Regions from separate parts of the Limnohabitans sp. Hippo4 genome, predicted to be linked through region 2. Evidence: riboswitches for the same ligand, from Rfam matches in the RefSeq annotation. Region 2 holds a riboswitch; the other holds the start of a gene.

Region 1 (15,118 bases), 380 kb from region 2:
ACATTGGTTTAATCTAAATTAGATCTGCTGATTATTTGATTTTCATGCGAAATTTAATAAATTGCAAAGAACAGATTGAATTAGATAGTCAATGATTCGCAAGTAACTCAGAATAGGCCAATAAACATCGATTTAAATTTCTGAAGTCAGGGTTAACAGATTGACGTTCAGAATCTGGACACTGCTTAAGAGTCCAGAGTTACCGAGGCGTCCTTAGGTGGACACAACATAAAAAATTAGCAAAACATCCAATTGCACAGGTAATTGCACTGGTCGTATTTTTTGGCTTGAAAACAACATAAATCAAGCATTATTTGACGTAACTGTTTTATGGATTTGGACCGCGCAGTATTTGAATTCCGGGATCTTGCCAAACGGGTCCATTGCCGCGTTGGTCAGTAAGTTAGCCGCAGCTTCACGGTAGGCAAAGGGGATGAACACAGAGTCAAGTGGCATGCCATCATCTTGCCTAACCAACAGCTGCACCTGTCCGCGGCGGGACTGGATCCGGACCCAGTCCCCGGCCCGAAGCCCTAGACGCTGCAGGTCGCTACCGTGCATGGAAGCGGTGGCAGCTGGCTCCAAGGCATCGAGTACCGATGCACGACGCGTCATGCTGCCGGTGTGCCAATGCTCGAGCTGGCGACCGGTTATTAGGACAAATGGATACTCTGCATCAGGCCGCTCCGCTGCGGGGATCAAATCGGCAGGCACCAGTTTCACCCGCCCATCGGCGGTGGGAAAGTGATCGCGAAAGACAATGGGCTGACCAGTGTCTTCGGCACTCACGCAAGGATAGGTGACCGATCCTGCATTCAGACGTGCCCAGTCGATGCCTCCAATCGCAGGGGCCATGGTCTGGCGCATTTCTTCGTAAACCGCAGCAACGCCGTAGTGCTCTCCAGCGTAGTCCCAATGAAGGCCCATACGAGCAGCTATTTGCTGGATGATCCAAAGGTCTGGCTTTGCATCTCCCGGCGGCTGCACGGCCTGACGGCCCATCTGTACGGTACGGTCAGTGTTGCTGACGGTGCCGGTTTTCTCGGGCCAGGTACTGGCAGGCAACACAACATCAGCTAGCCAGGCAGTCTCGGTCAAGAAGATGTCTTGCACCACCAAGTGCTGCAAGCTGGCCAACGCGTGACGGGCGTGGTTCAGATCCGGGTCACTCATGGCTGGGTTCTCACCCATGATGTACATGCCACGCACCTTGTGCGGATCACTTTCTGGGGCCAGCGCCTTGTGCATGATTTCGACCACGGTGTAACCGGGCTGATCATCTAGCTTAGTGTCCCAAAATTTTTCGAACCAGTCTTGAGCCGCCTTGTCGGTAACGAGCTGGTAATTGGGGTACATCATCGGAATTAGGCCTGCGTCGCTCGCACCCTGTACGTTATTTTGGCCTCGCAACGGGTGCAAACCAGTGCCGGGGCGGCCAATCTGGCCGGTGATACTGGCCAGCGCGATCAGGCAGCGCACATTGTCGGTGCCATGCACATGTTGACTTACGCCCATGCCCCACAAAATCATGGCGGCCTTGGCATTGGCATAGGCTCGGGCCACTTCGCGAATGGTCTCGGCCGAAATGCCGCAGACTGCGCTCATTGCCTCGGGCGTGAAGGCCTGTACATGGGCCTTGAGTTCGGCCACGTTGTCGGCACGCTCAAGCAAAAAGGTCTCGTCGCACAGGTTCTCGGTAACGATGACGTGCAGCATAGCATTCAGCAAGGCTACGTCCGTGTCGGCCTTGAATTGCAAATTGCGCCAGGTATGCCGTGCGATGTCGGTGATACGCGGATCGGCGAGCACGATGCGAGTGCCGCGTTTGGCAGCGTTCTTCATCCAAGTTGCGGCAACCGGATGGTTAGCAGTGGGGTTGGAGCCGATCACGATGATAAGGTCAGAGTGCTCTACGTCACGCACTGGATTGCTTACGGCTCCCGAGCCCACCCCTTCAAGCAATGCTGCCACGCTGGACGCATGGCACAGACGGGTGCAATGGTCCACGTTGTTGCTGCCAAACCCGGTACGCACAAGCTTCTGGAACAGATAGGCTTCTTCGTTGCTGCCTTTGGCCGAGCCGAAGCCGGCTAGCGACTTGGGGCCGTGCTGTTGGCGCAAGGCATTGAGCGGCTGCGATGCCAATTCAAGTGCCTCCTCCCAAGTAGCTTCGCGGAACACCTCGCGCCAATCAGTGTAGTCATCGATCAAGCTCAGATCCTTTGCCACGTTCGGCTTGCGGATAAGGGGCTTTGTGATACGGTCCGTACTGTGGATGTAGTCCATGCCGAAACGGCCCTTGACGCACAAACGCCCTTCGTTGGCAGGCCCTCCACGGCCTTTAACACTGATGATTTTTTCATCACGCACCTGGTAAGTGACAAGGCAACCTACACCACAAAACGGACACACCGAATTGACTTCACGGTCCACCTTTTGCAAGCCCATGTGGCTCTTGGGCATAAGTGCGCCCGTCGGGCAAGCCTGCACACATTCACCACAGCCCACACAGCTGCTGCTACCCATCGGGTCAGCCAGGTCGAACACCACCTGAGTGCGTGCACCCCGAAATGCCATGCCGATGACATCGTTGACCTGCAGGTCGCGACAAGCGCGCTCGCAGCGATTGCACTGGATGCATGCGTCTAGATTTACGGCCATGGCTGGGTGCGACAGGTCTGCCGGGACGGTGTTACGGCACAAATCTGCCAATGCGGGGCGCACTTGCACATCGAGATGCTCGGCCCATCGACTCAGTTCTCCGTGCGGAGCTTCAACGCGGTCATCGAGCCATTTGTGGCCCTGCTTGGGAAGGTCGGCTAGCAGCATCTCGAGCACCATCTTCTGGCTCTTGACGGCACGCTCGCTGTTTGTCTGGACATTCATGCCGGGCGTAGCGCTGCGGCAGCAGCTGGGGGCCAGCGTGCGTTCACCAGCAACTTCAACCACGCATGCGCGACAGTTGCCGGCAGGTGCTAGACCTTCCTGGTGACACAAGTGAGGGATAGCGATGCCGAGGTCCTTTGCAATGTTAAAGATACTTTTGCCAACAGGTGCTTCAACGCTTTGACCATTGAGAGTGAATTCGATGGTGCTCATGCCTTCACCGCCTCAGCCACTTCATGCGGGAAATACTTCAATACACATCGGATCGGATTCGGCGCGGCCTGACCCAGGCCACAAATGGACGCATCGCCCATGACCTGCGCCAAATCATTGAGGGTGTCAGCGTCCCATACGTTGTCGGCCATGAGTTGCGCCGCCTTGTCGGTGCCAACGCGGCAAGGCGTGCACTGCCCGCAGCTCTCGTGTGCAAAAAACCGCATCACGTTCAACGCTGACTCACGGGCGGTATCCGATTCACTCAGCACAATCACGGCAGCCGATCCGATGAAGCAGCCGTACGGCTGCAAGGTGTCAAAGTCCAGCGGTACATCGGCCAGGCGCTCGGGCAAGATGCCGCCGCTCGCACCTCCGGGCAAATAAGCGTAAAGAGTGTGGCCCTCGGCCATGCCACCGCAGTACTCATGTACTAGCTCGCGCAAGGTGATGCCTGCGGGCGCAAGCTTGACGCCAGGGTGCTTGACGCGACCGCTCACACTGAAGCGGCGCAGTCCTTGGCGGCCATGGCGGCCGCGCGATAAAAAGCTCTCGGCTCCCTGCTCCAGCAATTCACGAATCCAGTACAGCGTCTCGAAATTGTGCTCCAGCGTGGGGCGTCCAAATAGCCCGACTTCAGCGATGTAGGGTGGACGCAGTCGCGGCTCGCCACGCTTGCCTTCAATGCTTTCGATCATGGCTGACTCTTCGCCGCAGATGTAGGCCCCCGCGCCACGACGCAGTTCAATGTTGGGCAATGCACAAGGAGGGTTGGCGCGCAGGGCAGCCAGTTCTTCGGAAAGCAAAACACGCGCCTCATGGTACTCGTCGCGCAAGTAGATATAAACCGCATCAACGCCCACCACATTGGCCGCCAAAAGTACACCTTCCAGAAAGCGATGGGGATCACTTTCAAGCAAGGTGCGATCCTTAAAGGTCCCCGGTTCGCCTTCATCGATGTTGACTGCCATCAGGCGCGGCGAAGGCTGGCTGCGCACAATGCGCCATTTGCGTCCGGATGGGAATCCTGCCCCTCCCAAACCGCGAAGGCCAGAATGCTCAAGCACTTGGATCACAGACTCGGCCTCGCGCTCACCCAAGGCCACTTGGCGCACCAACTGATAGCCTCCAGCTTCAAGGTAAGCCATCATGCGAATTGCATTGGGCAAGGGATTAGGGGTGGTCTGCTTGTGGACTACACGTTGAACCACAGCGTCCAAGGTCGCATGCGCCACGGCCTGCTGGCCCACTTGCGCGGCTGGGGCCTGCTCGCAGCGGCCCAGGCAGGGCACAGGCACCACTTTCACCCCTGACAAGTCTTTTTGCAAATGGCTCAGCAAACTGTCGCTGCCTGCCAGACTGCAGCTCACGCTATCACAAACCCGTACGGTTAGGGAAGCGGCTACTTCTTCGTCCTTCAGGATCTCAAAGTGGTGATAAAACGAAGCAACTTCAAATACCTCGACCACAGGCAAGCACATCTCTGCCGCCAATGCCACGATGTGCCGCTCGAACAGACCACTGAAGTGGTCGTTCAGAACATGCAGGTGCTCGATCAGTAGATCCTTGCGATGACCGTCTGCAGGGGGTTGTCCAATCAAGTCACGCACTTGAGCACGAATTTCGTCAGTGGTCTGGCGGCCTTTGAGTTGAGCTCGAGGTTGGCGCAGTTGCTGGCGAACCTGGTCCAGATCAATGTGGGTAGCGTTCGCCATCTTGAATCAATAGGTTTCGAGGTGTAGGCGACCTTCTTTTTTAAGCGCGGCACCCACGGTATCCCAATCGAGTCCAGCATTCTGTGCGATGTCGCGCAAGGCCATGACCACGCCTTCTTCCATGCTCTTCAAACCGCACACATAGAAATAGGTTTTACCATCTTTCAGCAAGGCGGCCACATCAGCAGCGCGGGCGCGCAAAGCGTCCTGCACGTAACGCTTGTTCTTGCCCACCTCACGCGAGAAGGCGAATTCGATGTCTATGAAGTCCTTGGGCAGGTTGTTAAGAGGGCCAAAGTATGGTAGCTCTGCCTTGGTGCGGGCACCAAAGAACAACATCAGCTTGCCGCCCTCAAACTTTCCGATGGTCCGTAGGCGACGACGCCATTCTGTCATGGCACGCATAGGGGCCGAGCCCGTGCCGGTGCAGATCATGACAATGTTACTTTTGGGGTGGTTAGGCATCAGAAAGCTGGCGCCAAACGGTCCGATCACCTGTACCTTGTCGCCTACATTCAGGTCGCACATGTAGTTTGATCCCACGCCGCGCACAGGTTTGCCGTCGTGGTCTTCGAGCACGCGCTTGATGGTCAGCGACAAGTTGTTGTGGCCTGGGCGCTCGCCGTTGCGGGGGCTGGCGATCGAGTACTGGCGCGCATGGTGCGCGCGGCCTTTTTCATCTTTGCCAGGCGGCACAATGCCGATCGACTGGCCTTCGAGCACAGGAAAGGGTATGTTGCCAAATTCCAGCACGATGTGGTGGGTGTCGTAGTCCTTACCGACCGCAGTCACGCGCATGTTGCCGGTCACAGTGGCGGTGATGGTTTTTTCAGCAGCCTTTGGGCCGTAAAGGTTGGTGTAGGCATGGGCCGCCGACCAGGGCGGGATGGTCGCGCTGAACTGGGCCGAGTTGAAACCGGAAGCCGTGGCAGTGCTGATGGCCGACGACGTCGAGGCAGCTGCCGCTTGCAAAGTGCTCTGTGCTTCTTCCTGAACCGCAGAGGCATCACCGCCTGCGGCGGTAAGTTCCTCGGCACTCAATTCAGCAGGCAATATGTCCCATTTGAGTTGCTCTTCAATGCTGTAGGCCTTGTCCTTAGGCACTAAGCGCCAATTGTCGATCGACCCGGTGGGGCATGGCGAGATGCAGTCCATGCAGAGGTTGCAGATGTCGGCCTTGACCACGTAGTTGATGGAGTCATGGGTAATCGCGCCTACCGGACAGATCGCTTCGCATGTGTTGCAGCGGATGCAAATCTCGGGGTCGATGACGTGCTGTTTAATCAGGGTCAATTCGGTGCTCATGTTTTGTCTCTCTTCAGCGTTTTGTCTTGGATTCAACGTGGTCCGCAACGTTATGGCTTGGGGACGAGCATCTCATACTGTGGTACCAGTAATCGACACCCTCCCCTGCCTTTGACAACTGCCTCTAACAGAGGGGTAGTCAAATCAATATCTCAACGCATCAATTGAAACGAACATAGTCGAAGTCTACAGGCTGACGATTGATGCCCATCACAGGAGGTGCAATCCAGTTGGCAAACTTACCTGGCTCAACCACGCGACCCATCAAGCTGGCCACAAAAGCGCGGTCTTCGTTGGTAGGCAACCATTCGCCCACTTTGGCCATCCACTCTTCGCTGCTGACCACACGGCCATCAGGCGTGATTTTGGCGCCCGACAATGAACCAATGTTGCGGTGGAAAGCTTTGTGAGGGGCTGTGAGCTTGAAAGGAATACCAGCCTTTTCAATCACGCGGTTCCAACGGTCAATGCCGCCTTTGGAATCGGTGATGTAGTCGTCACGCAACACCTCGTTCAATGCGTTCAGCATGGGCACGTCTTTTTCAATCAACTTGCCATTTTCAACGGCCAAGATCTTGTAGGTGTTGCCTTTCAAGACGTGATCGTCATTGCGCTTGCCTTCTTCGTAGCGGCCCTTCAGGCCAGAGCTGTAGAACGTGGCCGCATTGGACGACTCGTCTGCACCGAACAAGTCAATGGTGACAGAGAAGTGGAAGTTGATGTAGCGCTGGATGGTGGGCAAATCAATCACGCCGGCAGCTCGCAGTTTGGCGACATCATCGGTTTTGAGTTGGTTCATCACGTCAACAGTCCGCTGAATGGTGCGGCTCACACCAGACTCACCCACAAACATGTGGTGCGCTTCTTCGGTCAACATGAACTTGGTGGTTCGGGCCAAAGGATCGAACGCAGATTCGGCCAAAGCACACAATTGGAACTTGCCATCACGGTCTGTGAAGTACGTGAACATGAAGAAGGACAACCAGTCAGGCGTCTTCTCATTGAAGGCTTGCAAGATGCGGGGGTTGTCTTCGTTGCCACTGTTACGTTGCAACAAAGCATCTGCTTCTTCACGGCCATCACGACCAAAGTATTTGTGCAACAAGTACACCATGGCCCACAGGTGACGACCTTCTTCCACGTTGATTTGGAACAGGTTGCGCAGATCGTACATGCTGGGTGCCGTGAGGCCCAAGTGACGCTGCTGCTCCACCGATGCTGGCTCTGTGTCGCCTTGTGTCACGATGATGCGACGCAAATTGGCACGGTGTTCGCCAGGCACGTCTTGCCAAGCTTTCTCGCCCTTGTGATCGCCAAAGTGAATTTGGCGGTCTTGCTCGCCGGGGTTCAAAAACACGCCCCAACGGTAGTCGCGCATTTTGACGTGACCAAACTGTGCCCAACCTTGTGGGTCCACGCTGACAGCAGTACGCAAATAAACGTCCATGTCGGTTGAACCTTCGGGGCCCATGTCATCCCACCAGTTGATGAAGTTGGGCTGCCATTGCTCCAAGGCGCGTTGCAACGTGCGGTCTTCAGACAAGTTGACGTTGTTAGGAATCTTTTCGCTGTAGTTGATACCGGACATGTGAGTCTCCAGAAATTAAAGCAACGGTGGGGTCAAATTTTGGTTGCAGCAAAGACCACCGGGAACCTTGCTGCACAACACTTTTAAAAAAACTTTTGTACGTTGAGGCTTAAACGCGGTTCATGTCGAACTGCACTTTTTCGCCTTTGCCGTAGACCTTCAAGGCACCTTTTTCGCCCACAGCGTTGGGGCGCTGGAAGATCCAGTTTTGCCATGCAGTGAGGCGACCAAAAATACGGGTGAACATGTTCTCTTTGCTGGCAAAACGCAGGTTGGCTTCAAGGCCTGTCAGGGCATCAGGTGACATGGCCGCGCGCTCTTCCAAGCACAAGCGAATCTCGTCGTCCCAATCGATGTCGTCCGGTGCGGCTGTCACCAAACCCAAAGCCAATGCTGCATCTGCATCCAAAGCTTTGCCAATGGCGCCGCGCGCAGCTTCCATGGCAGGCACTTCTTCGTAGAAGCGACGGGCCAAGCGCGACTGATCGTTCACCATGGGGTAGAAGCCAAAGTTGAACTCATTCAACTGAAGGGTGGGCGCTTTGTCTGCATCATCGGGCAAGGCCAACATGTATGTGCGGTCAGCGCAGAAAGCCAATTCGGCGAAGGTGCCCACAAAGCAAGTGCCTGGCTCTACGAGTGCAAAAATACTGCGTGAAGAGACATCCAAGCGGGCCAAAGTGCGGCGCAGATGGCCAATTGTTTCGCGCACGAACCAGTGATCTTTGTGGGCCAACAAAGTGGCATCGCTGGCCAACACAGCCTTGGCTTCTCCTGACGTTTTCAACAACCAGGTGCCAATGTCGAGTTCGTTGGTGCGCATGTGCAAAATGGCGTCGTCCAATTCACGCACCATTTGCAAAGGCCACCACTGCGCACCAGCTGACAAGATGCCAGCGATGTCTGAGGGCTGTGCAGATGCTGGTGCTTTCACTGTGAAGGTGGCCAAGCGCTTGGTGCGGTCGATCTCAACCGTCACGTTGTTGTAGCTGATGCGGTCAGCTTCGATGTTGCGCTGAATGGGTGTGAGTGCCACGCCTTTTTCTGTCGCAGGGCGATCGCTTTGCGACGCCAATTTGTTTGCACGCTCGCGCACCACTTGCTCAAATTGGTTGGGCTTGGCAATGGCATCGACCAAGCGCCAGTCGACGGCTTTTTGACCGCGCACACCCTCCACGCTGGTGCAGAAAATGTCGGCCAGGTCGTGGCGCACATGGCGCTTGTCGGTCACGCGGGTGAGGCCACCTGTACCGGGCAACACACCCAGCAATGGCACTTCGGGCAAAGACACTGCAGAGGAGCGGTCATCGACCAACACAATGTCATCGCAGGCCAATGCCAATTCGTAACCACCGCCGGCACAGGCACCGTTCAATGCGGCCACAAACTTCAAGCCAGAGTATTTGCTAGAGTCTTCAATGCCGTTGCGAGTTTCGTTGGTGAACTTACAGAAATTCACTTTCCAACCATGGGTGGACACGCCCAACATGAAGATGTTGGCGCCAGAGCAGAACACGCGGTCCTTCAAGCTGGTCACCACCACAGAGCGAACTTCTGGGTGCTCAAAGCGAATGCGCTGCAGCGCATCGTGCAATTCAATGTCCACGCCCAAGTCATATGAGTTGAGCTTCAATTTGTAGCCAGGTCGAATGCCTGCGTTTTCGTCGATGTTGATCGACAAGGTGGCCACAGCACCGTCAAAGGCCAAGCTGATGTGCTTGTAGTTTTCTGGGCTGGTTTGGTAATTGACGATGGGCGCTGTAGTCATTGGGGTCTCCTTTAGATGGGTTTGTTAACTCACAATTTGTATGCATTAAATTGCATCATGACATGAATTTTATTGCATCATATTTTTTTGTCAATATGCATTTTAATGCATTTAATTAGTAATTACCCTATATCGCAAGGGAAATCAGGATTCATCGGCTGACAATCCCAAATATTGGCAAACTGAAGCGTGCAAAATTGAATAAGCTTGCTCTTCGCTTTTTGCACTGGTATGCACAGACAGATCAGCTTTGGAGTAAAAGGCTGCGCGCCCCTCCAAGATACGCTTGAGATCCGCCATTGCTTCTTGACTTGCGGCAATTGGGCGCGTGTCGCCTTGCGCGGCTACCCGGCTCATATGGTCAATTGGATCCGCCTGAATCCAAATTGTCGTGCATTGCGACAAAAGTAAGTTGAAATTGGAAGAGTCGGATACCAATCCCCCAGGTGTAGCGATGACTGTCTGCGGCTGATTTTGAATAACCTCGGCAAGCACACGCCGCTCGTATCGTCGGTAAGCATTGGCACCATAAAGATCATGGATTTCACTGATTTGGCAACCCGCAAACTTTTCAATTTCGCGACTCAGTTCAATGAAAGTGAAACCCAAATCATCGGCCAAACGTTGGCCCAGCGTGGTTTTGCCGGCACCTCGCAAACCAATCAAGGCAATGCGTGTACGGCGAGCGGTGGCGTCGCCACTCTCACCAAACATATCGCTCAGCTGCAAGCGCGCACGACGCAAATCAGGCTCTGTGCGTTTGCTCAGTAGCTCACGAATCAACAGCCATTCGGGCGAACTGGTGCTGATGTCACCCAACAGCTCTGCCAATGAACATTTTAAGGCTTGCGAAAGCTGATGAAGCAACAGCACTGAAACATTACCCGAACCAGACTCCAAATTGGCAAGGTGTCTTTCAGAAACCTCTGCAACTAAGGCTACTGCTCTTCGGGTCATGCCTTTGCGCAAGCGCAATGTTCTAGCTCGCTCACCTAATGCCAGCAAAAATGAGTTGCGATGCAGTTCAGAATGGGGTGTGTAAATGTGATCTTGATCTCTTAACAACATGTCTATATTTTCCAAATTTTAGGGTAAACCCTTATAAAATATCTACACAAAACATGCACTTTAATGCATACTACATGAAATGCACAATAGTTCATATCAAAATTTTTGAAATACCGAAAATAAGAGATAGAGAGACAAAAATGACCCCAAACGCAAGCGCTCCCAACACAGAATTTAATTTTGCACAACACATCGTCGCTATCAATTCAGCGCGAGCAGACAAGACAGCACTGATTGACGACTTTGGATCAATCAGCTACGGCCAAATGGCAGACCAAATTCGATGCTTTGCAGGCGGCCTTCAGGCTATGGGCCTTAAACGTGAAGAGCGTTTGCTTTTGCTGATGCAAGACAGCATCGACTGGGTTGTGGCTTTTCTGGGCTCACTTTATGCAGGGGTGGTACCCGTCGCAGTCAACACCTTACTAACTGCTGAAGACTACGCCTTTATGCTGAGCAACAGCCGCGCACAAGCAGCATTGGTGTCAGGCGCTTTGTTACCAACCTTGCAAGATGCAATGCATTTGCAACAAAACGAAGTGCGGCAGGTGGTGGTCTCTCGCCCCACCTCCAGTTTGACAAACTACCAAGTCGACATGGCTGACTTTGTAGCCCAGAATAAGCCCGTATTGCCTGCATCGACTTTGGCCGATGAGCCTGCGTTTTGGCTCTATTCATCTGGCTCAACCGGCAAACCCAAAGGAACGGTGCACAGCCAAGGCAACCTTTACTGGACCGCAGAGTTGTATGGCAAAGGGGTACTGAATTTACAAGAGACTGATACGGTGTTCTCTGCTGCCAAATTGTTTTTTGCCTATGGATTGGGCAACGGTCTTACTTTCCCATTGAGTGTTGGCGCCAGTGTGGTGCTGATGGCCGAACGTCCTACCCCACAGGCCACATTCAAGCGCTTGGTGAGTCACCAACCAACCGTGTTTTACGGCGCGCCAACAGGATATGGCGGAATGCTGGCAAGCCCAGAGTTGCCTTCAAAAGACGCGGTGAATTTGCGTCTGTGTTCCTCGGCTGGTGAAGCACTACCACGTGAAATCGGTGAGCGTTGGACAAGTCATTTCGGCTGCGAGATCATTGATGGCATCGGTTCAACCGAAATGCTGCATGTGTTTCTGTCCAATCGACCTGGCGATGTCCGTTACGGCACTACAGGCAAAGCAGTACCTGGTTATGAAGTACAACTTCGCAATGAAGATGGCAGCGTCGTGACCGGTCACAACGAGATTGGAGATCTTTACATCAAAGGTCCTAGCAGTGCATTGATGTACTGGAACAACCGCGAAAAGTCTCGCGACACTTTCCAAGGCGTATGGACCAAAAGTGGCGACAAATACAGCCGTGATGTGGATGGCTACTACACTTACGCTGGACGCAACGATGACATGCTGAAGGTCAGCGGCATCTATGTCTCGCCTTTCGAAGTGGAAGCCACATTGGTACAGCATCCTGCAATTTTGGAGGTCGCAGTTATCGGAAAAGAAGATACAGACGGACTCACAAAAACAAAAGCTTTTATTGTGCTGAAAGAAGGACAAAACCTAAATGAAGTAGAGGTGAAAGCATTTGTGAAAGAGCGCCTTGCGCCCTACAAATACCCACGCTTTATCGAATTTGTAGCAGAGTTACCCAAGACTGCGACAGGAAAGATTCAGCGATTTCGACTGCGAGATCAGGAGCAACAAGGCACCTGAAGATCAAGTCAGATCACATTTCCCAAATCGGGAGAGACTCTGCGCATTCTTGCAGAGCGCCGAAGGAGCAACCACCCCGGAAACTCTCAGGCAAAAGGACCGATTTGGATAGACACATTTGTGTCAAATACTCTGAAGAGTGATTGAGATTCGTCATCTCGGTCCACCGCAGGAGCAAACTGAACTTTAACGTTCGGTGAATCTCTCAGGTTTCAAACAGAGGGGGTCATGCAGCACACATTCGGTGTGCCGTGTGTCAACCTGTTTGAGACGGTTAAACAAGGGAGAGTCTCCATGAAAAAGCACATGGTTGTTATTGGCGGTGGTATCACGGGCGTCACATCTGCGTATACCTTGATTCAGCAAGGTTTTGATGTCACCCTCATCGAAAAAAATCGATATCCAGGCATGGAAACATCCTATGCCAATGGGGGGCAACTCTCAGCTTCAAACGCTGAAGTTTGGACGCACCCCTCCACCATCATCAAGGGCCTCAAGTGGATGCTCAAAAGCGACGCGCCTCTGCTCATGAATCCTACGCCCACATGGCACAAGCTAAGTTGGATGGCCGAATTCATGACCGCCATGACAAAGTACAAGGACAACACCATTGCCACAGCCAAGCTCGCCATTGAATCTCGTGAGCACCACTTCGCATGGGCCAAGGCCGAAGGCATTGAGTTCGATCACAAACGCGAAGGCATTCTGCATTTTTACCGAGATAAGAAAGGCTTTGACCACGCCGGACAAGTTTCTAAGTTGCTTGCGCAGGGGGGCCTGCCCCGTCGCGCAGTGACCCCTGAGGAGATCAAGGTCATCGAGCCCACGCTGCAAGGCAATTACTACGGTGGTTACTTCACCGAAAGTGATTCGACAGGAGACATTCACAAATTCACCTATGGTCTGGCCAAAGCATGCGAGCGTCTAGGCGTGAAAATCCTCAACGAACATGAGGTACTGAGTGTGGCTGCAAATGGTCAAAGTGCATTTGTACAAGTTAAACACGCTGGAGAGACCGACTCACTGACTTTTGATGGCATCGTCATCTGTGCAGGTGTGCATGGCCGCAGACTGGCTGCGCAATTGGGTGATCGACTGAACATTTACCCAGTCAAGGGTTACTCGATCACGGTGAATTTGCCAGATGGCGCCAGTCAGGCTGCAGCACCTCAGGTCAGTCTTCTCGATGACGAGACCAAATTGGTCACCAGCCGTTTAGGCGTTGACCGTTTCCGCGTGGCAGGTACCGCAGAGTTCAACGGCATCAATTTGGACATCCGTGCAGACCGCATTCAACCCTTAATTCAATGGGTCAACCAGTGCTTCCCTGGAATCGATACTCGCAAGGTCATTCCCTGGGCAGGGTTGCGTCCCATGATGCCTAACATGCTGCCTCGCGTGGGCGTAGGCAAAAAAGCCAATGTGTTTTACAACACAGGACATGGCCACCTTGGTTGGACACTGAGCGCAATCACAGCACATCAACTTGCAGGTCATGTCATGGCTTGGTCACAAGAGCAAAGCGGGATTTCAGAACTGGCCCTCGCTCATCAGGAATGATTTTCAAATTTCAAATTCATCCATTTTTAAATAATTTATCCGCAAAGCAGTAAAAAAGGCCGAATGGCCAAGCGGCGCCACATTAAGGAAACAACCATGTCCATGATCAGTTACCAAGTCGAAGCCTTTGGCCGACCACTTGCGCAAGTTATTCGAGATATACCCAACCCGCTTGGCAGCGAGGTGGTCATCAAGGTCGGAAGTTGTGGCGTTTGCCACAGCGATGTGCACTTGCACGATGGTTACTTTGACCTCGGCAATGACATCAAGCTCGACATGACGCGTACCGTCAAACCACCTCGGACTCTTGGTCACGAAATAGCTGGTACGGTCGTGGCTGTGGGACCTGAGGTCAAGGGCGTTAAAGTTGGCGACAAACGCGTGGTTTTTCCATGGATTGGCTGCGGCACTTGTGCTCTTTGCGAAACAGGTAATGAGCATCTGTGCAACAGTCCACAAGCTTTGGGCATTCACCGCGATGGTGGGTTTGCTTCACACACTGTCGTTCCGCACGAGCGATACTTGCTTGATTACGGCAATCTGCCAGAAGAACAAGCTTGCACCTATGCTTGTTCCGGCTTAACCGCCTACAGTGCTCTCAAAAAAGTTGCGCCTCTCGGCCCGAAAGATCCATTGCTCATCATAGGTGCAGGCGGTGTGGGATTGTCAGGCATTCGACTGGCACGGCAAATGTTTGAAACGCCGCCCATTGTGCTTGAACTGGACAAGAGCAAGTGGGATATTGCCCGTGAGGCAGGAGCAGGCGAGATCATTGACCCCAATGCAGAAGGTGCACTCAAATCTCTGATGAAGGCAACTGGCGGCGTAGCCGCAGCGATTGACTTTGTGGGTGCAGCAGCCACTTTCAATTTCGGCTTTCAAGCTTTGCGCAAAGCAGGTAAATTGGTTTGCGTCGGTTTGTTTGGAGGATCATCACCTATCGTGCCTGCGATGGTGTCAATGAAAGCTGTGAGCGTCACGGGTTCGTATGTGGGCAGTCTGCAGGAAATGCAGGAACTGATGGTCATCGCAAAAACGGGTGTACTACCCGACCTACCCCTAGGAACACAATCGTTGGACACCGCCACACAGGCTTTAGAGGACTTGCGCGCTGGTCGCATTCGCGGTCGCACCATCCTTAAATAATTCGACTAGCTTAAGACAAACTTCGGAGAGTAGACATGGAACAACCTGATTGGAACACCCTGAGTCCCGCACGCATGTGGCGTGATTGGATTGCCAAAAGTGAAGCACAGTGGAGTGAAGCCGTTTCACAAATGCTTAAAAATGAGCACACTGGCGAAGCCAT
Region 2 (15,118 bases):
TCTGCGAATCAATTCTTCGGCCAAAGCTTTGAGGGCTTTGGGCGGTGCGGCTTCGTCTACAAAGTGAAAGCCTGTTTGACCGGTCTCTTTCACAATGGTTTCAATTCGATCCACCAGCAATTGGGCAGAGGCTGTTTCGTAGCGAGAGATGTAGTCGAGGCTGACATCACAGAAGCTACATTTTTTCCAATAGCAACCATGCGCCACGGTGAGTTTGTTCCAACGTCCATCGCTCCACAATCGGTGCATGGGGTTGAGCATGTCGAGCAAAGACAAATAGTCGTTCAAAGGCAATCCGTCCCAAGTGGCGGTGCCGACTTCTTCAAAGGGCACATCGGGCTCTGACCAGTTCATCAATTGAACGGTGCCGGTGTCTGGTTTGCGAACAAAGGTTCTGACCAAACGTCCTGCTGCACGCTGACCTTGCAAATGTTCCAGTAAGGCCAACAAAGGGCGTTCGCCAGAATCTAGGGTTACAAAGTCAACGTAATCAAACACCCGGGGTTCAGTGAGTTCGCGCAGTTCGGTGTTTACAAAACCACCGCCCAGTGCAATGTGAATATGGGGGTGATGTTGCTTGATGCACTGCGCAATTCGGAATGCGGCATAGACCGCACCAGGAAAGGGCACGGACAGCAGGACCAAAGATGGTTGATGCTGCTCAATTGCCTTCAGGGTGAGTGCTTGCAGTGTCTCGTCCATCAGGGTCAAAGGCGCCGCAAGTGCATCAGCCAAAGGTTCGAACGTGGCCTGGCTGCCCGCCAAGGATTCGCCATAGCGCACGAATTCAAAACGGCTGTCGACGGCGTCGCGCAGCACATCGGCCAAGTCGTTCAAGTACAAAGTGGCCAAATGGCGTGCACGGTCTTGTTGACCTAGAGCGCCAAAGGCCCAGGCCAAGGGGTCGGCTGATTCGCCATCGTCATAAGCGTCCAGCGCTGTAAAGCGTGGCCCTTCGGGCAAAAAGCCTCTGCCTGCAATGCGGTGGCTGAGGGTGCTGTCCTTGCCTTGCAAGAAAGCAATGGTGGGGGCGATGGTGTTTTCGTAGCGCTCAAAGAAATCCAAGAAAAAATTAACGCTGGCACTTCGCTTGGCTTCTGGCAGCAAGAGTGCTTTGTCGCGAATTTGCGCCATGCCATGTGGCGTGAACAAATTCAAGACCAGCTTGAGGGCCAAATCTTCTTGTGTTGCAGCCACCCCGCGCGAACGTAAAAAGCCCGTCAGATAGGCCGTCGACGGGTAGGGCGTATTGAGCTGCGTCATCGGGGGGATGACGCTCAAGACGCTAAAAGGCTTTGAATTCGGCGAGGGGTTCATGCACCCGTGACTTTACAGCCACTTTTGCATGAATTGAGCTTGTCCGGCAGCTGGATCGAGTTCGTATTGTTCAAAACCAAAGCGTTTGTAGCTTTGCATGGCTGGTGCGTTGCCACTTAAAACCTCCAGGGTGAGCTTGCAGCAGCCTCGCGAAAGGGCATGGGCTTCGGCGGCTTGAAGCAGCGCTTGGCCAACACCCTGGCCACGGTGACCGTCCAAGACGGCAATGTCGTGCACGTTGAGCAAGGGCTTGGCTTTGAAGGTGGAGTAGCCTTCAAAGCAATTGATCAGGCCAATGGGTTGGCCGTCTAACCAAGCAATGAAACTGGCAGCGCCTGGAATTCGTGCCATGTCTGCGCACAAACGCGCAGTAGCCTCTTGCTTGAGTGCCTCGCCGCCGCCCATCGGATCTTGCGCATAGGCGTCGAGCAAAAAGACCAGTGCTTTTGCATCATTTTCGTTGAGGTAATCAACGCGTTGAACTTGTAAAGTGCTCATGAGGCGTAGTCGCTCATGGGCACGCAGCTGCAGAACAGGTTGCGATCACCGTAAACGTTGTCCACACGGCCCACTTGCGGCCAGTACTTCACGCTACTCAATGGGCGTCCTGCTTGCGCAGCACCCACTTCGCGTGAATAAGGACGGTTCCAATCTGCGGCCATCAAACTGGCGGCTGTGTGCGGTGCATGCTTGAGGGGGTTGTTGTCTTGTGGCCAATCGCCGTTTTCAATTTGGCGCACTTCGTTGCGAATCGCAATCATGGCGTCGATGAAGCGATCAAGCTCTTCCAGGGTTTCGCTTTCGGTTGGTTCCACCATGAGAGTGTTGGCCACTGGGAAGGAAAGTGTAGGTGCGTGGAAGCCATAGTCCATCAAGCGCTTGGCCACGTCTTCGGCCATCACGCCGCTGGTCTCTTTCAAGCCGCGCAAATCCAAAATGCACTCGTGGGCCACGTGACCCGCTTTGCCGTTGGCGCCGACGCTGGCATACAGGGTTGGGTAATGATCGGCCAGGCGTTGGCTGATGTAATTGGCGGCCAAGATGGCGGCTTCTGTGGCGTGCTTCAAACCTTCTGCGCCCATCATGCGGCAATACATCCAGCTGATGGGCAGCACGGCAGCATTGCCTAAAGGCGCCGCAGACACAGCGCCTACGCCGTTGACTTTCAAGCCGCCGGTGGCATGACCTGGCAGGTAAGGGACCAAATCTTCGACCACACAAACAGGGCCTACACCTGGGCCGCCACCGCCATGCGGAATACAGAATGTTTTGTGCAAGTTGAGGTGGCTCACATCGCCACCAAATTCGCCTGGGGCTGCAACACCCACCAATGCATTCATGTTGGCGCCGTCCACATAAACGCGGCCGCCGTGTTGGTGTACCAGTTCGCACAGCGCTTTGACTTGCGTTTCAAAAACACCATGCGTGCTGGGGTAGGTGATCATGACCGCCGCCAAATTGGCGCTGTGCTGTTCACACTTGGCTTGGAGGTCCGCCATGTCGACATTGCCTTGCGCATCGCAAGCCGTCACGACCACTTGCATACCCGCCATTTGAGCGCTTGCGGGATTGGTGCCGTGGGCGCTGGAGGGGATGAGGCAGATGTTGCGATGGCCTTGGCCCTTGGCTTCGTGGAAAGCTTTGATGACCAACAAGCCAGCGTATTCACCTTGTGAGCCTGCGTTGGGTTGTAAGCTGATGCCTGCGTAGCCGGTGGCTTGGCACAACCACTCGCGTAGCTGTTCATCTAGCAGGGCATAGCCCTTGAGTTGATCGGCTGGTGCGAAGGGGTGCACGTTGGCAAACTCAGGCCACGTGATGGGAATCATCTCGCTGGTGGCATTGAGCTTCATGGTGCAAGAGCCCAGCGGAATCATGCTGCGATCGAGGGCCAAATCTTTGTCGCTCAACTGGCGGATGTAGCGCAGCATGCCTGTTTCGGAGTGATAACGATTGAACACAGGGTGCGTGAGGTACGTGCTGGTGCGGCGCAAGCTTGTAGGTATGAGGCTGTCGAGGCCTTTTTCAAATGGCGCCCAATCGGGCAGGGCTTGGCCACCTTCTGCAAAGCTAGACCAAAGCGCTTCGATGTCGTCACGCGAGGTGGTTTCGTCCAAAGACACGGCAATGCTGTCGGCTGAGAGCTTGCGCAGGTTCATGCCTTTGAGCAAGGCTTTTTGCAACACGGCATCTGTGCGTGCGCCGGTGATCACTTGCAAAGTGTCGAAGGCAGATTTATGCGCCAATTTGCAACCCAGTTGCTCTAAGCCTTCTGCCAAGATGGCTGTGTAACTGGCCACGCGTTGTGCGATGCGCTTCAAACCGACGGGCCCGTGATAAACAGCATACATGCTGGCCACGACCGCAGGCAAGACCTGCGCAGTACAAATGTTGGAGGTGGCTTTTTCGCGGCGAATGTGTTGCTCGCGGGTTTGCAAAGCCAAACGGTAAGCGGGGTTGCCGTGCACGTCCACACTCACGCCCACCAAGCGGCCAGGCATGGAGCGTTTGAAGTCGTCACGGCAGGCCAGGTAAGCTGCGTGCGGGCCACCGGCGCCCATGGGCATGCCAAAGCGTTGGGTGGTGCCCACCACAATGTCGGCATCCAATTCGCCGGGCGGTGTGACCAAGGTGAGGGCCAGCAAATCGGCGGCCACGATGAAGGCGGCTTGCGCGGCGTGGGCCTGTGCAATGACATCTTTCAAATCGTGAATCATGCCCGCGGTGGAAGGGTACTGCGCGACCACTGCAAAGTAGTCGTGTTGCTTCATCAACTCAGGTGCAAAGCCCACCAACACATTCAAGCCCAATGGCGCAGCACGTGTTTGAATCACCTCAATCGTTTGCGGATGGCAATCGCCCGCCACAATGATGTTGTTGCTTTTGGATTTGACCGAGCGTTTGGCCAAGGTCATGGCTTCAGCTGCCGCTGTGGCTTCGTCCAGCATCGATGCGTTGGCAATGGGCATGGCCGTTAAATCGCAGACCATGGTTTGGAAATTCACCAAAGCTTCCATGCGGCCTTGGCTGATCTCGGCTTGGTAGGGTGTGTAGGCCGTGTACCAGGCTGGGTTTTCCAAAATGTTGCGAAGGATCACGCCGGGTGTGTGATTGCCGTAATAGCCCTGGCCAATGAAACTTTTGAGAATCTTGTTTTGTTGCGCCATGGCTTTGAGCTCTGCCAATGCGCTGGCTTCAGTCACTGGCGCAGGCAACTTCATGGCTTGGCTGCGCGCAATCGAAGCTGGCACGATGCTTTCAATCAAAGCACGCCTAGATGCCACACCAATGACGGACAACATGTGATGCTCATCTGCTTCACTGATGCCAATGTGGCGTGCAATGAATTCACTGTTGTTTTCGAGTTGGCTTAAAGGGGTGGCAGATGACATCAACATGGTGGGGCTTTCAAACGCAAAGTTCGATCAAAACAAGCAACAAAATTTCAATTCTGATTTCAGTTGGATGCAGCAAACGCTGTGTACGCTGTTTCGTCCAACAAAGCATTCACTTGCGATGCATCCGACAACTTCACTTTGAAGAACCAACCGGCACCCAGGGGGTCGGTGTTGGCCAAAGAGGGGTCGTCACGCAGGGCTTCGTTCACTTCGGTAATTTCACCGCTAATGGGCATGTAAACATCGGCTGCAGCCTTCACAGACTCGACCACGCCAGCCACAGCTTTTTGTTCAAAGCTGCTGCCCACTTCAGGCAACTCCACAAACACCACATCACCCAAAGCGTCTTGCGCATGGTGCGTAATGCCCACAGTGGCCACATCGCCTTCAACCTTGATCCACTCGTGCTCTTCGGTGTACTTCAAACTCATTTTTCTCTCCTTGAATAATTTAATTGGGGTCAGATCAACATTAATTATCGGGGTCAGATCACAATTGTTGGGCGATCTTTAGCCGCGGTAATAACGATTAGGAACAAAAGGCATGGCACTGACCGTCATGGGCACTGCTTTGCCGCGCACCATGGCATTCACAACCGTGCTCATTGCAGCATTTGCAACGTCCACATAGCCCATGGCGACAGGCACATTGGTGGTGGGGCCGAGCAAACCACTGGACACTTCACCGATCTTGACGCCCTGCAAGCTTTGCAGTTCTACATGTTCGCGAACGGGCACACGTTCTTTCGCAATCAAACCGACACGTTTGCGAGTTAGAGGATGCGTGCCATCCAATTGGCCCAACACGATGGTGGCACCAGGGAAACCACCAGCGCGTGCGCCACCTGTGCGACGTACTTTTTGAATGGCCCAATTGAGGCCTGCTTCGATAGGGGTAGTGGTGGTGTCGATGTCGTTGCCGTACAAACACAATCCCGCTTCGAGGCGCAGGGAATTGCGAGCACCCAAACCAATGGGCTTCACTTCTGCTTGCGCTAACAAGGCGCGGGCAAATGCATCCACTTCGGTATTGCCCACAGAAATCTCAAACCCATCTTCACCGGTATAGCCAGAACGTGTGATGAACAGATCCGCACCTTGCCATTCAAACGCTGCGCCAGTCATGAACACCAACTTTTCAACGCCTGGCACCATGCGTGACAAAGCATCAACCGCTTTAGGACCTTGCAAAGCCAAGAGGGCGCGCTCGGGCATGGGAATGACTTGGCATCGCGAGCCAATGCGCGCTTGAATGTGTGCGATGTCATTGACTTTGCAAGCACCGTTCACAATCACAAAAATATCAGTGCCGCGGTTGACAAACATCAGGTCGTCAATGATGGTGCCTTCGTCGGTGAGCAGCAAACCATAGCGCTGTTTGCCCACAGGCAAATCGATCACATCGACTGGCATCAAAGATTCAAAGGCTGCCGCGGCATCGGGACCCACCAAACGCAATTGGCCCATGTGCGACACATCAAACAAACCTGCTTCGGCGCGTGTGTGATGGTGCTCGGCCATCAAACCCATGGGGTATTGAACGGGCATGCTGTAACCGGCAAAGGGCACCATGCGTGCGCCAAGCTCTATGTGCAAAGCATTGAGGGGGGTGTTGAGCAAAGCGGTGTCAGCGGACAATTGAATTCTCCAAGGGCAAAGTAAAACCATGACCGAAATCATGGATTGCCCTCGCTGTCCGCTTTACCTGAGCGATTCGCCGGTTGTGTCTTTCGGGGGAAAGACTCACTGCGGGTTGCGCCTTCGGTGGAGGGTTCGACCGGATGGTCCGCCCTCTCTCTCCAGTGAGGATGCGTTGATAAACAAAGTTAACAACGTTTGTCAGTCCTGGGTACCTGAGCGTTCAGAAATCTAAAGATTTCCTGCGCCTTCGGTGGCAGTCTTTTACAAGCCTGCACTCTCCTGACGGCTCAAATTATAAACAGGTCTTTTGAACCTGCCAGCACTTTTTACATGCCAGAGTAGTTAGGTCCACCACCGCCTTCTGGTGTGACCCAGACGATGTTTTGTGTTGGATCTTTGATGTCGCAGGTTTTGCAATGCACGCAATTTTGCGCATTGATTTGCAGACGATCGGATTGGTCTTCGTTCTTGACGTATTCGTAAACGCCAGCAGGGCAATAGCGCGCCTCGGGGCCTGCAAATTTGGCCAAGTTGATGCCCACCGGCACGCTGGCGTCCTTCAAGGTAAGGTGCGCCGGTTGATTCTCTTCGTGGTTGGTGTTGCTGATGAACACACTGGACAATCGATCAAATGTGAGCTTGCCATCGGGCTTGGGATACTGAATGGGTTGGCAATCAGCCGCAGGCTTGAGGTAAGTGTGATCGGCCGCTGCACGGCGAATTGTCCATGGCACATGGCCGCGCAACACAAATTGCTCCACACCGGTCATGAGCGTGCCCACTGTGCGGCCTTTTTTGAACCACTGCTTGAAGTTGCGGGCCTTATTCAACTCGGTGTGCAACCAGCTGTTCTCGAAAGCTTCTGGGTACGCGCTGAGTTCGTCATGCGCGCGTCCAGCTTGCAATGCGTCATAGGCCGCTTCGGCTGCCAACATGCCAGTCTTGATGGCTGCGTGGCTTCCTTTGATGCGGCTGGCATTGAGATACCCCGCATCGCAACCTACCAAGGCGCCACCTGGGAACACAGTTTTAGGCAAGGACAAAAGGCCACCTGCTGTAATGGCACGCGCACCATAAGAAATGCGTTTAGCTGGCGCAATGCCTTTGGCCTCGTCGCCTTCAAAGTACCAGCGAATGTTGGGGTGTGTTTTGAAGCGTTGGAATTCTTCAAAGGGGCTGAGCCAAGGGTTGGTGTAATCCAAGCCCACCACAAAACCCACCACCACTTTGTTGTCTTCCATATGGTACAGGAAAGAGCCGCCGTAGGTGTTTTCGTCTAAGGGCCAGCCAGCGCTGTGCAAGGCCAAGCCAGCTTTGTGACGTGCAGGGTCGATTTCCCATAACTCTTTGATGCCGATGCCGTAGCTTTGCGGATCTTTGCCGTCGTCCAATTTGAACTTGGCAATGACCTGCTTGCCCAAATGGCCCCGCGCGCCTTCAGCAAACACGGTGTACTTGGCATGCAGTTCCATGCCCAATTGGAAGCTGTCCGTTGGCTCGCCATCTTTGCCGATGCCCATGTTGCCAGTGGCCACACCCTTGACGGAGCCGTCGGCGTTGTACAAAACTTCTGCCGCCGTAAAGCCTGGGAAAATTTCTACGCCCAAGGCTTCGGCTTGTTCGCCTAACCAGCGGGTGAGGTTGCCCAAGCTGATGATGTAGTTGCCATCGTTGTGAAAGCAGGGTGGCAGGGCGAAATTGGGGACGCGTGTGGCGCCGTTTTCAGTGGTCATCAAGAAGATGTCTTCCGTGACCGGTTGATTTAAAGGGGCGCCCATTTCTTTCCAGTTGGGAAAGAGTTCAGTCAGGGCAATGGGGTCCATGATGGCGCCCGACAAAATGTGCGCGCCGGGCTCGGAACCTTTTTCCAACACCACCACAGAAACTTCCGTGCCTTTTTCTTGGGCCAATTGCTTCAAGCGAATGGCCGTCGACAAACCTGCTGGGCCACCGCCCACAATCACCACGTCGTATTCCATGGATTCGCGGGGACCGTGTGTATTCAAAATCTCTTCGGGTGTCATGGTGGACTCACATCAAGTTGAAATTTAGGGGCCAAATATGGCAATTTGTCCATTTTAAACGTGGAAGAGGCAGAATCTGCCTTCATCAAGTCACCTAAATGATGACTTAGGCCAATGCAATTAGTCGAGATGAACGATGAAATTTGAAATACCAGAGATCAAGAAAAAAGTTCACGAAATGATCATCCCCATTCGATGGGGTGACATGGATGCCATGGGGCATGTCAACAACACGGTTTACTTTAGATATCTGGAAACCGTGCGCATTGATTATTTCCAGTCGATTGGCTGCGAACCTAATCCGCAAGGGCAGGGTCCCGTCATCGTGAATGCCTTCTGCAATTTCTACAAACAGCTGGAATACCCAGGGAATGTGCTGGCCAAAATGTATGTGAGCGACCCTGCGCGCACCACTTTTGAGAGCTGGTGCACCTTGGAGCTGGTGGACAAGCCTGGAGTGATTTACGCGGCAGGCGGGGCCACCACCATTTGGGTGGATTTCCCTTTGCAAAAAGCCGTGAACTTGCCGGACGAAATCAGGGCTCGCGTGACGCCCTGAAAAAGCAAGCCGCCGAGAGCCTGTTATTTTTGTTTGGGCACGCGACCCATCAAGTAAAACTCAGGATTGGGCATCATGTTACTGAAGCTGGCCATGCGGTTGGACAAACCAAAGAAGGCTGTAATGGCCGCAATGTCCCAGATGTCTTCGTCGTCAAAACCTTGCGCATGCAAAGGCGCAAAGTCGGCATCTTCAATTTGGTCGCTGTGCAAACACACCTTCATGGCGAAATCGAGCATGGCGCGCTGGCGCGGTGAGATGTCTGCTTTGCGATAGTTGACCGCCACTTGATCGGCCACCAAGGGCTTCTTTTCGTAAATGCGCAGGATGGCGCCATGGGCCACCACGCAATACAAACAGTTGTTGGCCGCACTGGTGGTGGTGACGATCATTTCGCGATCGCCTTTGGTCAGGTTGCTGGTGCGACCTACAGACTCGGGCACCATGAGGGCGTCATGGTAAGCAAAGAACGCGCGCCACTCTGCGGGTCTGCGCGCAAAAGCCAAAAAGACTTGCGGCACAAAACCAGCTTTTTCTTGCACCTCCAAAATCTTGGCGCGAATGTCTTCGGGAACATCTTTGAGCTCAGGTACGGGGTAGCGTTGGGCTTTGGCGGTGCTGGTCATGGTCAATCCTTGTCAGTTTTCCGATTCTATTCACCTATTACACTATGGGTTTTAAGTCTTTCCCCTCTTAGGAGTGCCCTGTGAACAAGATTTTCCCCTCTGCGGCCGAGGCGCTGAAAGGCGTCGTGGCAGATGGTCAACTGCTTGCTGTGGGTGGCTTTGGCCTCTGCGGTATCCCTGAAGCCCTGATTGATGCGCTGCGCGACTCTGGCTGCAAAAACCTCACCGCCATTTCGAACAATGCGGGTGTCGACGGTTTTGGCTTGGGCAAGTTGCTTGAAACACGTCAGATTAAAAAAATGATTTCATCCTATGTGGGTGAGAACAAAGAATTTGAGCGTCAGTTTTTGGCGGGTGAATTGGAATTGGAATTCACCCCCCAAGGCACGCTGGCTGAAAAGCTGCGCGCTGGCGGTGCAGGCATTCCAGCCTTCTTCACCAAAACAGGCGTGGGCACTGTGGTGGCAGATGGCAAAGAGCTGCGTGAATTCGATGGCGAAACTTATGTGATGGAGCGCGCTTTGGTGCCTGACGTGTCCTTGGTCAAAGCCTGGCGCGCCGACAAATCAGGCAACTTGCAGTTCCGCCTCACGGCCCGCAACTTCAATCCGGCTGTGGCAATGGCCGGCAAGGTGTGCATTGTGGAAGTCGAAGAGATTGTTGAAACCGGCGACATGGTGCCCGATCAAATTCACTTGCCTGGCATTTATGTTCATCGCTTGGTGCTCAACAAGCACCCCGAAAAGCGCATTGAAAAACGCACCATCACAGAGAAAGCAGGAGTCTGAGCATGAGCTGGAATCAAGACCAAATGGCGGCGCGTGCTGCCCACGAATTGCAAGACGGCTTTTATGTGAACTTGGGTATTGGCATTCCCACTTTGGTGGCCAACCATGTGCCCAGCAACATTGAAGTGTGGCTGCAATCTGAAAACGGCATGCTGGGCATTGGCCCATTCCCCACAGAAGATGAAGTCGACGCCGACTTGATCAATGCGGGCAAACAAACAGTGACCACCATCAAAGGCTCTTCCATCTTTGGCAGTCATGACAGCTTCGCGATGATTCGTGGTGGCAAAATCAATTTGTCCATCCTGGGCGCCATGCAAGTGAGCGAAAAGGGCGACCTGGCCAACTGGATGATTCCAGGCAAGATGGTTAAGGGCATGGGCGGCGCCATGGACTTGGTGGCGGGCGTGAAGCGCGTCATCATCTTGATGGAACACGTGGCCAAGAAAAAAGATGGCACCGAAGATTTGAAAATCTTGCCCCAGTGCACATTGCCTTTAACGGGTGTGGGCGTTGTGGATCGCATCATCACCGATTTGGCTGTGATGGATGTGGTGCCTGAAGGTTTGAAGGTTGTGGAGATGGCGCCCGGTGTGACGCAAGAAGTTTTGCAAAGCAAAACGGGTGTGAAGCTGATTTTCTAAACGAAATTAGAAAATACGTTCAACAAAAAAGCCGCTTCTCAGCGGCTTTTTTCATGGTGTTACATCCTCGTGATGGGGATGATGTGATGAAGTTCAATTACTTCAAAATATCGCCCATGCACAAGTACTTCATCTCGAGGTACTCTTCCATGCCGTGGTGCGAGCCTTCGCGGCCCAAGCCCGATTGCTTCACGCCGCCAAAGGGCACATGCTCAGTGGCAATGATGCCCACATTGATGCCCACCATGCCGTATTCCAAACCTTCACTGACGCGGAAGATGCGGCCCACATCGCGGCTGTAGAAATAACTGGCCAAGCCAAACTCGGTGTTGTTGGCGGCAGCTATGGCTTCTTGCTCTGTTTTGAATTTGAAGACCGGTGCAAAGGGACCGAAGGTTTCTTCGCGCGCGCACAGCATGTCGGATGTGGCATTGCCAATGACGGTGGGTTCAAAGAACTGACCGTTCAAAGCTTTGCCACCTGCCAACACCACACCGCCTTTGGCTTTGGCATCTTCGACGTGGCGTGTGACTTTTTCCAAAGCAGCGGGTTCGATGAGTGGGCCTTGCACTACACCCTCTTCAAAACCGTTGCCCACTTTCAAAGCTTTGACTTTGGCGGCAAACTTTTGCACGAAGGTGTCGTACACCGACTCTTGCACGTAGATGCGATTGGCACACACACACGTTTGTCCCGCGTTGCGGTATTTACTGGCCATGGCACCATCTACAGCGCTGTCAATGTCTGCGTCATCAAACACGATGAAGGGCGCATTGCCGCCTAATTCCAATGAGAGTTTCTTCACTGTGGGTGCCGATTGCGCCATCAAAATACGACCCACTTCGGTGCTGCCTGTAAAGCTGATGTGGCGCACGATGTCGCTAGAGCAGAACACCTTGCCAGCTGCAATGCTGTTGTCTGAATCGGCCGTGAGCAAGTTGATCACGCCATCGGGAATGCCAGCTCGCATGGCCAATTCACCTGCGGCCAAAGCTGTAAGGGGTGTGAGCTCTGCGGGTTTGATCACGACAGTGCAACCGGCAGCCAATGCAGGCGCAACCTTGCGAGTGATCATGGCCAATGGGAAGTTCCATGGCGTGATGGCCGCACAAACGCCAATCGGTTGTTTGATGACCATCAGGCGGCGCGTGTTATCAAACTGAGGCAGTGTTTCGCCATTGACGCGTTTGGCTTCTTCTGCGTACCACTCTACAAAGCTGGCGCCGTACATCACTTCGCCCTTGGCTTCTGCAAAGGGCTTGCCTTGTTCTGCGGTCATGATTCGGCCCAAATCTTCCACATTGGCCATCAGCAAGTCGTACCATTTGCGCAGCAAGATGCTGCGCTCTTTGCTGGTTTTGCCGCGCCAGGCGGGCAGTGCGTTATTGGCCGCTGCAATGGCGGCCTCTGCATCTTGGGCGCTCAGGTTCGCCACATCGGCCAATTTGGCGCCTGTGGCGGGGTCATTGACATCAAAACGGCTGCTGCCTTTGACCCACTGGCCATTGACCAATGCGTCGGTTTTGAGCAGGGTGGGGTCCTTCAACAGGGCCAAGGGGGATGTTTTCATGTCCATAGGGGTCTCCAAGAGAGTTTTTGGGCGCGATTCGCAGCGTCAGCAATCTTATAATGGAAAGTTAGGCCAAGTAAGGCTTTCATAAAGATACCCTGCCATGAGCACACCTGTTATTTCTGTTGCTGAGATTCGCAAAACCTTCCTCGACTTTTTTGCGTCAAAAGGTCACACCGTGGTGGCGTCCAGCCCCTTGGTTCCCGGCAACGACCCCACTTTGATGTTCACCAACTCCGGCATGGTGCAATTCAAGGACGTGTTCTTGGGCACCGACAAACGCAGCTATGTGCGCGCGGCGTCGGTACAAGCTTGCTTGCGCGCAGGCGGCAAACACAACGACTTGGAAAACGTGGGTTACACCGCACGCCACCACACCTTCTTTGAAATGTTGGGCAACTGGAGCTTTGGCGATTACTTCAAACGCGACAGCTTGAAGTGGGCCTGGGAGCTGCTCACCCAAGTTTACAAATTGCCCGCTGACAAACTGTGGGCCACCGTCTACATTGAAGACGACGAAGCCTACGACATTTGGACGAAAGAAATTGGCCTGCCACCCGAGCGCGTGGTGCGCATTGGTGACAACAAAGGCGGACGCTACATGTCCGACAATTTCTGGATGATGGCCGACACCGGGCCTTGCGGTCCTTGCTCCGAAATCTTCTATGACCACGGTCCTGAAATTGCTGGCGGCCCCCCCGGTAGCCCTGAACAAGACGGCGACCGTTACATTGAAATTTGGAACAACGTGTTCATGCAATTCGACATGCAGCCCGACGGCAGCGTGAAGAATTTGCCAGCACCTTGCGTTGACACCGGCATGGGCCTGGAGCGCTTGGCAGCCATTCTGCAGCACGTGCACAGCAACTATGAAATCGACATTTTCGATTCATTGATCAAAGCTGCGTCGCGTGAAACAGGCTGCAAAGATTTGGAAAACAAGTCATTGCGCGTCATTGCCGACCACATTCGCGCCACCGCATTCTTGGTGAGCGATGGCGTGGTGCCCAGCAACGAAGGCCGTGGTTATGTGCAGCGCCGCATTGTGCGCCGTGCTATTCGCCACGGGTACAAGTTGGGCCAAAAAACACCGTTCTTCCACAAGCTTGTGCCCGACCTGGTGAAGTTGATGGGCGCGGCTTATCCCAGCTTGGCCTCACAAGAAAAACGCATCACCGACATCTTGAAGGCTGAAGAAGAGCGCTTCTTTGAAACCTTGGAAGTGGGCATGCAAATTTTGGACGCAGCACTGGAAGGCGGCGTCAAAGTGTTGCCTGGTGAAGTGGCTTTTAAATTGCACGATACCTATGGCTTCCCCTTGGACTTGTCTGCCGACGTTTGCCGCGAGCGCGATTTGAGCGTGGACGAGGCCGGCTTTGCCGCCGCCATGGAGCGTCAAAAAGCCCAAGCCCGTGCGGCTGGCAAATTCAAAATGGACCGCGCGCTGGAGTACACCGGCGCAGGCAACACCTTCGTGGGTTACGACGAACTGCAAGCCACCGCCAAAGTGTTGGCGCTATATGTGGAGGGTACGCCTGCCACTGAACTTAAGGCCGGTCAAAACGGCGTGGTGGTGTTGGACACAACACCTTTCTATGCAGAGTCTGGCGGCCAAGTGGGTGACCAAGGCTTGTTGCAAACAGCGGGCGCCAAGTTTGAAGTGGCCGACACCTTGAAGATCAAGGCGGATGTGTTTGGTCACCATGGCGTGTTGCTGGAAGGCAGCCTCAAAGTGGGCGATGCAGTGCAAGCTCAAGTGAACACCGACGTGCGCGCGGCCACCGTGCGCAATCACTCGGCTACACACTTGATGCACAAAGCCTTGCGAGAAGTCTTGGGTGACCACGTGCAACAAAAAGGTTCCTTGGTGAATGCCGAGCGCACACGCTTTGACTTTGCGCACAACGCCCCGATCACCGAAGAACAAATTTTGGCCATTGAAGCCAAAGTGAACCAAGAAATTTGGGCCAACCCCGCCACGCAAGCCCGTGTGATGGACATTGAGTCGGCGCAAAAAACCGGCGCCATGATGTTGTTTGGCGAGAAGTACGGCGAAACTGTACGCGTGTTGGAAATTGGCTCCAGCCGTGAACTCTGCGGCGGTACCCACGTGCACCGCACGGGCGACATCGGTTTGTTCAAAGTGGTGGCCGAAAGCGGTGTGGCCGCAGGTGTACGCCGCATTGAGGCCGTCACCGGTAGCAATGCCTTGGCTTACTTGCAGTCTCTGGAAGCCACTGTTTCCAAAGCAGCTGGCAGCTTGAAAGCAGCGCCTTCAGAACTCAACAGCCGCATCGCGCAAGTCTTGGACCAAGTGAAATCCTTGGAAAAAGAAATGGCCGCGCTCAAAGGCAAATTGGCCTCATCACAAGGCGACGAGCTAATGACGCAAGCCACCGATGTGAAGGGCGTCAAAGTCTTGGCCGCCTTGCTGCCAGGTGCCGATGCCAAAACATTGCGCGACACCATGGACAAGTTGAAAGACAAGCTGAAAACCGCCGCCATTGTGTTGGCTGCGGTGGACGGTGACAAAGTTCAATTGGCCGCAGGCG

The links. A riboswitch is a leader RNA that binds a small molecule or an ion and turns the genes downstream of it on or off. The one in region 2 is predicted to bind glycine.
Region 1: linked by a shared signal. The riboswitch ahead of B9Z46_RS08790 (D-amino acid dehydrogenase) and the one ahead of gcvT (glycine cleavage system aminomethyltransferase GcvT) in region 2 are both predicted to bind glycine.

The regions. Positions count from the first base shown of each region.
Region 1 covers NZ_NESE01000002.1:711,654-726,771, reverse strand. Annotated here, with positions in the region: gene B9Z46_RS08835 (SDR family oxidoreductase) at 1-17, shown strand, start outside; gene fdhF (formate dehydrogenase subunit alpha) at 304-3,099, opposite strand; gene B9Z46_RS08825 (NADH-ubiquinone oxidoreductase-F iron-sulfur binding region domain-containing protein) at 3,096-4,814, opposite strand; gene boxA (benzoyl-CoA 2,3-epoxidase subunit BoxA) at 4,821-6,119, opposite strand; gene boxB (benzoyl-CoA 2,3-epoxidase subunit BoxB) at 6,280-7,707, opposite strand; gene boxC (2,3-epoxybenzoyl-CoA dihydrolase) at 7,817-9,475, opposite strand; gene B9Z46_RS08805 (helix-turn-helix transcriptional regulator) at 9,620-10,543, opposite strand; gene B9Z46_RS08800 (benzoate-CoA ligase family protein) at 10,684-12,249, shown strand; glycine riboswitch at 12,268-12,361, shown strand; glycine riboswitch at 12,372-12,479, shown strand; gene B9Z46_RS08790 (D-amino acid dehydrogenase) at 12,544-13,809, shown strand; gene B9Z46_RS08785 (alcohol dehydrogenase) at 13,906-14,955, shown strand; gene B9Z46_RS08780 (hypothetical protein) at 14,991-15,118, shown strand, end outside.
Region 2 covers NZ_NESE01000002.1:335,655-350,772, forward strand. Annotated here, with positions in the region: gene B9Z46_RS07105 (radical SAM protein) at 1-1,317, opposite strand, end outside; gene B9Z46_RS07110 (GNAT family N-acetyltransferase) at 1,330-1,815, opposite strand; gene gcvP (aminomethyl-transferring glycine dehydrogenase) at 1,812-4,715, opposite strand; gene gcvH (glycine cleavage system protein GcvH) at 4,775-5,146, opposite strand; gene gcvT (glycine cleavage system aminomethyltransferase GcvT) at 5,225-6,382, opposite strand; glycine riboswitch at 6,397-6,527, opposite strand; glycine riboswitch at 6,545-6,647, opposite strand; gene B9Z46_RS07130 (electron transfer flavoprotein-ubiquinone oxidoreductase) at 6,682-8,379, opposite strand; gene B9Z46_RS07135 (thioesterase family protein) at 8,516-8,938, shown strand; gene B9Z46_RS07140 (peroxidase-related enzyme) at 8,962-9,564, opposite strand; gene B9Z46_RS07145 (CoA transferase subunit A) at 9,645-10,352, shown strand; gene B9Z46_RS07150 (CoA transferase subunit B) at 10,355-10,996, shown strand; gene B9Z46_RS07155 (NAD-dependent succinate-semialdehyde dehydrogenase) at 11,094-12,572, opposite strand; gene alaS (alanine--tRNA ligase) at 12,670-15,118, shown strand, end outside.